2 regions of the Anoxybacillus sp. FSL W8-0382 genome follow, and region 2 is predicted to be linked to the other one. Evidence: riboswitches for the same ligand, from Rfam matches in the RefSeq annotation. Region 2 holds a riboswitch; the other holds the start of a gene.
What was found. A riboswitch is a leader RNA that binds a small molecule or an ion and turns the genes downstream of it on or off. The one in region 2 is predicted to bind thiamine pyrophosphate.

Region 1 (3,654 bases), 280 kb from region 2:
CTTGCATATCTTCTTCTACATCGCCGATAAGTTTGAGACCGAACATGTCTTGTAGGACGCGTAACACACTTTCAGAAATAAAGTGCGGTGCTTTCGGTCCAATTCGAATGTCTTGAATGCCTAAACTAAACAATCCGAGTAAGATTGCAACTGCTTTTTGTTCAAACCATGAAAGAACGATGCTGACCGGTAACTCATTGACCTCACAGCCGAATGCTTCCGCAAGCGCCATTGCAATTTTGACAGTCGAAATCGAGTTGTTGCATTGCCCTAAATCAATATATCGTGGAATGTTCGTGCCAGGAACAACCCCGTAGTCGACATCGTTAAAGCGGAATTTCCCACAGGATGTCGTTAAAATGACAGTGTTTTTCGGTAACGATGTAGCTAACGTGCGATAATATTCACCGCCTTTTCCAGGAGCGTCGCAACCTGCGATAACGAAAAAGCGTTCAATTTTTCCTTCTTTTACAGCTTGAATAATTTCTGGTGAAATTTGAATTACAGTTTCGTGATGGAAACCAGTCACTAACGTTTCATCCGATTCAATGTTTGCTTCTGGAAGTTGTAGCGCTTTCTCAATTAACGGCGTGAAATCATCGTTTTCGATTTTTTGCACATGTTCTAATCCGGCTACATCATATGAAAACATGCGATCAGCATATGAACCTTTTATCGGCATGACACAGTTTGTTGTCGCTAAAATAGCACCAGGGAATTTTTCAAATAGGCGACGTTGATCGTACCATGCTTTTCCGACATTTCCTTTCAGATGTTTATATTTTTTTAATTGTGGGTAACCATGTGCTGGAAGCATTTCGGAATGTGTGTAAATGTTAATTCCTTTTCCTTCTGTTTGTTTTAATAGTTGTTCAAGGGCAAATAAGTTATGTCCTGTAACGAGAATACATTTTCCTTCAATTCTATTTTGCGTTACACGAACAGGTTGAGGAATGCCAAGTCGTTCTGTATGTGCTCGATCGAGTAGTTCCATTACGCGAATGGCTGCTCTTCCGACTTTCATCGCCATGTCTATATGTTCTTGTACGTTAAAGTTAGAGTTTGTTAACGTCATATATAACGCTTCATGTGTCGTTGTATCAACGAACGGATCGGTATACCCAAGTTGATGGGCATGCGTGCGATATGCTGCAATTCCTTTTAATGCAAATACGATCGTATCTTGCAAACTTGCAATTGTTTCATCTTTCCCGCAAACTCCAACAACAGTACATCCCCCTGTTGGTGTTTGTTCACATTGATGACAAAACATGATGACCCCTCCTTTTCTTATTGACACTTTAACAATAGGAGAAAATATGTACGTCGTAAGTGATACATATCACACTTTCATACAAAAATGTGAACGGAATTTGACAATAATCCATATTGAATCAAGAGAAAAAATGTATTAAAATGAAAGAAATTTGAATCAATCAAACTACTAGGGGTGCCGGATGGCGATGGCTGAGAGGAAAACGCGCAATCAGTTTTCCAACCCTTTGAACCTGATCTGGTTTGTACCAGCGGAGGGAAGTAGGCTATGTTTTCAGTACGCAAACTAGTCGACTCTGTCCGACTAGTTTTTATTTTTTTTAGGGGGAATGAATGATGAATGTAGGACAATGGTTAACGCGTGTTAGGAAGGAGTCACCACTCGTACATAATATGACAAATGTTGTGGTGACCAATTTTGTTGCGAATGGTTTGCTTGCTGTAGGCGCATCTCCTGTTATGGCGTATGCAAAAGAAGAAGTAGCGGATATGGTTCGGTTAGCTCGTGCTTTAGTGTTAAACATTGGCACGCTAAACGAAACAGACGTAGAGGCGATGTTAATTGCCGGAAAAGCAGCAAATGAGGCAAACATTCCTGTCATTTTCGATCCTGTTGGAGCTGGTGCGACAGCGTACCGCACCGAAACAGCCAGACGTATATTACGTGAAGTAAACATTTCGATTTTACGTGGGAACGCATCGGAAATTGCGAGCATTGCGGGTGAACAAGTACGTACAAAAGGAGTCGATGCAGGAGACGTTCAAAGTGACCTCGTGGATGTAGCGAAAAAAGCAGCACTCATGTTTCGCTCTGTAGTTGTTGTCACAGGGAAAGATGATGTAGTAACCGATGGAGAACGTATTGTAATCGTCTCAAATGGTGATGCGATGTTAACGAAAGTAACCGGGACAGGTTGTTTGTTAAGTTCGGTATTAGGTGCATTTGCAGGTATAGGAGACGATATGATGATGTCATCAGTTGCTGCCCTCGCTTATTACGGTGTGGCGGCTGAAAAAGCAGCCAAACAAGCAAAAGTACCTGGTTCTTTTCAACTTTCTTTTTTAAATGCTTTACATGAAACGAGCGCAGAAGAAGTTGATCAATACGCGCGTATTCAAGGGGAATAAATGATGAAGCAGAAGCTATCGTTGTATTTCGTTATGGGAAGTATCGATTGTACGAAAGATCCGCTCGCTGTGCTTGATGAAGCAATTAAAGGCGGTATTACAATGTTTCAGTTTCGCGAAAAAGGAAAGGGGGCGCTTACGGGGATTGAAAAATACCGCTTAGCCGAGAAATTACTTGAACGATGCCGAATGTATAATATTCCTTTTATCGTGAATGACGATGTCGATTTAGCCCTCGCTTTACAGGCAGATGGCGTTCATGTCGGTCAAGAAGACGAAGTAGCTGAACGCGTTCGCGATCGCATAGGAGATAAATATTTAGGCGTATCTGTTCACAACTTAAATGAAGTAAAAAAAGCGCTTGCTGCTTGCGCCGATTATGTTGGATTAGGTCCGATTTTCCCAACTGTTTCCAAAGAAGATGCAAAGCAAGCATGTGGACTGACGATGATTGAACATATTCGTGCCCATGAAAAACGTGTTCCACTCGTTGCGATCGGTGGAATTACAGAACAAACAGCCAAACAAGTGATCGAAGCGGGTGCAGACGGAATTGCTGTCATTTCGGCCATTTGCCGTGCTGAACATATTTACGAACAAACAAAACGACTATATGAGATTGTCATGCATGCAAAACAAAAAGGCGACAGATGATGTCGTCTTTTTGTTTTGTTCTGTGCAGGATTTTATTCATATATGTCGAAAGAAAATAGCGAACAAACGAAAGAGGGGATGGAGAAGATGGAACATATCGTACTATCATACGAAAATCGCGTCGCAACCATTGAATTGAATCGTCCGAATGCGCTAAATGCCTTACATGAACAAATGTTAACAGAGTTGTTACAAGCGTTAAAAGAAGTTGAAGCAAGTGAAGCGGATATCGTCATCATTCGTGGGCGTGGCAAAGGATTTAGCGCAGGGGGCGACATTAAGACGATGTTGCAATCAACGAATGAACATTCATTCATTGAAGTGATGGAAACGATTAAACAAATAGCGATGACATTGCATCAATTGCCGAAACTAACGATTAGCTACATACATGGTGCCGCTGCAGGATTAGGATTTAGTTTAGCCCTTGCTTGCGATCATGTAATCGCAAATGAACAAGCGCGCGTTGCAATGAATTTCATTGGCATTGGTTTAGTTCCAGATGGTGGGGGACATTTCTTTTTAAATCGAAAAATTGGAGATGTCAAATCAAAACAAATCATATGGGAAGGAAAAATAATGAGTGCACAAGAGGCA
Region 2 (3,654 bases):
TTTACGATCGAGCTAAAAAAATGATTGCCTTGTACGAACAAACAAAACAAGATATTTTAGAATACCACGATTGTGTGAAAGGAACGTTGAAAATCGGGGCTAGTTTTACGATCGGGGAATATGTGCTTCCTTCTTTTTTACTTTCTTTACAAGACGATTATCCAGAACTACACTTCGAAGTGATGATTGGCAACACGAAGGAGATCGTCGAGCTTGTCCGTTCATATGAAACCGATATTGGCTTAATTGAAGGGCAAACGAACGAAAAAGAATTGGCTGTTTATCCATTCATGCAAGATGAGCTTGTCATCGTGGCTTCAAACGATCACCCGCTCGTTCACAAACAAGAAGTATGTATAAGCGATCTACAAAATCAAATATGGATTACGCGCGAATTAGGCTCTGGCACACGTGAATACTTTAACCATTTTATTCGTTCAAATGGATTAAAAATTAAATCGCTCATGATCATCAGCAGCAATCAAGGAATTAAAGAAACGTTAATGCGCGGAAACGGGTTAGCCTTTCTTTCACGTCATGTGATTGAGCGTGAATTAAAACAAGGTCACTTATCGATCGTCTGTTTAAAGCACCCCCCTTTTTACCGAACGTTTTCTTATCTTTATGCACCGACAATGAAAAGCAAAAAAATTGTTCATTTATTTATTGATTTTCTCGAACGAAAAAAGATGTAACGAGCACGGCTATCCTGCTCTGTTACACCCTTTTCGTCTTAATGCTCTGCTAGCTGTGACACTGGAACACGCTGTTGATTTTCCGAATTGTCTAAAAAATGGATTGTTGCCGTTTCCGCATCGACATGTTCGATATATACCGATTTTCCATTATACGTTACATTTTTCATATCGGGCGATTGAGCAATTTGTTGCGCACGTGTTACGTTCATGCTGTTTCCCTCCCTTCAAATGATTATTATCATCTACGCTTCACGTTAAAAATATACAAAAAAAGAGCACCCACAAGGTTGGTATGCTGCTCTTATTTTTTATACACATGAATCGAAAGTCCTTTTTTTCTCATAAACATATGTGAAAATAAAGGAAGAACAGGGCGAACATAGAAGTAATTGTTGATCTATAGAGGAGGGAGATAATGCTAGAAAGATGGTTGAAAGAGTCTTCGTATACAGTCGTATTTACTGGAGCAGGAATGTCTACAGAAAGCGGGCTTCCCGATTTTCGTTCGACAAAATCAGGACTTTGGCGCACGAAAAATCCACAACAATTGGCAAGTACGTATGCTATGCAACATAATCGAGACGAGTTTATCGCATTTTATCAATATCGTATTCGCACACTTCTTGAATGCCAACCACATATCGGACATACAATTTTAGCAAATTGGCAATCCACTATGCCTCCATTTTAACAAGTTTTTCATTTATAACTTTACAACATTTTTATCATATGTTAGACTATTTTTAAAATTCATAATTTATCATCTACTAGGGGAGTCCAATAGCTTGGACTGAGAGAAGAACGCGCAAAAGTTCTTTGACCCTTTGAACCTGATCTGGGTGATGCCAGCGTAGGGAAGTAGATGGCGCGAGTGTTCTTTACTTGTGCTATTTGCGGACAAGATCAGGTTCTCGTTATGGAGCCTGATCTTTTTACGTATTGGCGTTGCTCCAACTAAAAAATGAAAAGGAGCGATTAAAAATGAAAGACTTATTTTCATCAATGCCATTTCCCTCGAGTAAAAAAGTGTATGTGCCCGGAACGCGTGAAGATGTTCGTGTGCCAATGCGAGAAATTCAACTGTCGCCAACCAAGACAGGTACAACGATGCTAGAAAATGAGCCTATTCGAGTTTATGACACGAGTGGACCATACACTGACCCACTTTTCGCGCCGAATATTGATAAAGGATTGCCAAAATTAAGAGAAAAATGGATAACGGAGCGTGGCGATGTAGAAGAATATAGCCCTTCATTAGTGAGAACAAACATTCCTTTTTCACCTAGGCGTTTTCGTGCGAAAAAAGGGAAAGTTGTGACCCAAATGCATTATGCAAAACGAGGAATCATTACACCTGAAATGGAGTTTGTTGCTATTCGCGAACAGATGGATCCAGAGTTTGTTCGACAGGAAGTGGCAGCAGGAAGGGCAATTATCCCAGCTAATATCAATCACCCTGAGAGTGAACCAATGATCATCGGAAGCAAGTTCCATGTAAAAATTAATGCGAATATTGGAAACTCTTCTGTTACATCCTCGATGGATGAAGAAGTTGAAAAAATGCTTTGGGCTGTTCGTTGGGGTGCCGATACAGTCATGGACTTATCGACAGGAAAACATATACATGAGACGCGAGAATATATTATTCGAAACTCCCCTGTGCCGATTGGAACTGTACCTATTTACCAGGCGTTAGAGAAAGTGAACGGCATTGTCGAAAACTTATCATGGGACATTTACCGAGAAACATTAATTGAACAAGCCGAACAAGGCGTAGACTATTTTACTATTCATGCAGGTGTCTTACTTCGCTATATCCCACTAACAGTCAATCGAACAACTGGTATTGTCTCTCGGGGTGGCTCAATTATGGCACAATGGTGTTTAGCACACCATGAAGAAAACTTTTTATACACCCACTTCGAAGAAATTTGCGAAATTTTAAAAACTTACGATATTGCTATTTCACTTGGGGATGGATTACGTCCAGGCTCAATTGCAGACGCAAACGATGAGGCGCAATTCGCCGAGTTACAAACACTTGGAGAGTTGACAAAAATCGCTTGGGAACATGATGTCCAAGTGATGATCGAAGGTCCAGGGCATATTCCAATGCATAAAATTAAAGAAAATGTCGATAAACAAATTGAAATTTGTCACGGGGCACCTTTTTATACGCTAGGTCCTATCACTACCGACATTGCACCAGGTTACGACCATATCACCTCAGCTATCGGTGCAGCGCTTATCGGCTGGCACGGTACGGCCATGCTTTGCTATGTGACACCAAAAGAACATCTTGGACTACCGAATAAAGAAGACGTCCGCCAAGGAGTCATCGCCTACAAAATTGCTGCCCACGCTGCTGACTTAGCAAAAGGACACCCTGGCGCACAAACGCGTGATGATGCATTATCAAAGGCGAGATTTGAGTTCCGTTGGCAAGATCAATTCAACTTGTCACTAGATCCTGAGCGCGCACGTGAATATCACGATGAAACACTACCGGCCGAAGGAGCAAAGCTTGCTCATTTTTGTTCGATGTGCGGTCCGAAATTTTGTTCAATGAATATTTCTCATGAATTACAAAAAACACTACAAAGCGAAGGAATGAAAGAAAAGGCAAAACAATTTGTTGAATATACAAACATCATGCAAGCTGAGAGATAGCGCTCAGCTTGTACTTTTTTACAAAAAATGTTATTTAAGTCATATTCATTGACATTCCACTTACTATAGCTTAAATTTAAGTCGTAACTTTAAGTAGAAAGTATGGAAAGAGGTGACTTGCTTGCTCACAGATTTCATCATTTTTTTGTTAGGATTACTTCTAATCATCGGTGTATTAACAACGAAGTTTTCTTCTTGGCTAGGCGTGCCATCACTTGTATTTTACATACTCGTCGGAATGATTTTATCCAAATTTATATATTATGATAACGCTTTTCTCACCCAG

Region 1: linked by a shared signal. The riboswitch ahead of thiM (hydroxyethylthiazole kinase) and the one ahead of thiC (phosphomethylpyrimidine synthase ThiC) in region 2 are both predicted to bind thiamine pyrophosphate.

The regions. Positions count from the first base shown of each region.
Region 1 covers NZ_JBBOPX010000001.1:1,384,350-1,388,003, forward strand. The annotation lists gene hcp (hydroxylamine reductase) at 1-1,273, opposite strand, end outside; TPP riboswitch at 1,437-1,552, shown strand; gene thiM (hydroxyethylthiazole kinase) at 1,609-2,403, shown strand; gene thiE (thiamine phosphate synthase) at 2,404-3,057, shown strand; gene NSS60_RS07350 (enoyl-CoA hydratase) at 3,100-3,654, shown strand, end outside.
Region 2 covers NZ_JBBOPX010000001.1:1,660,784-1,664,437, forward strand. The annotation lists gene NSS60_RS08770 (LysR family transcriptional regulator) at 1-695, shown strand, start outside; gene NSS60_RS08775 (H-type small acid-soluble spore protein) at 734-907, opposite strand; partial or broken gene NSS60_RS08780 (Sir2 family NAD-dependent protein deacetylase) at 1,114-1,368, shown strand; TPP riboswitch at 1,458-1,572, shown strand; gene thiC (phosphomethylpyrimidine synthase ThiC) at 1,680-3,368, shown strand; gene NSS60_RS08790 (potassium/proton antiporter) at 3,481-3,654, shown strand, end outside.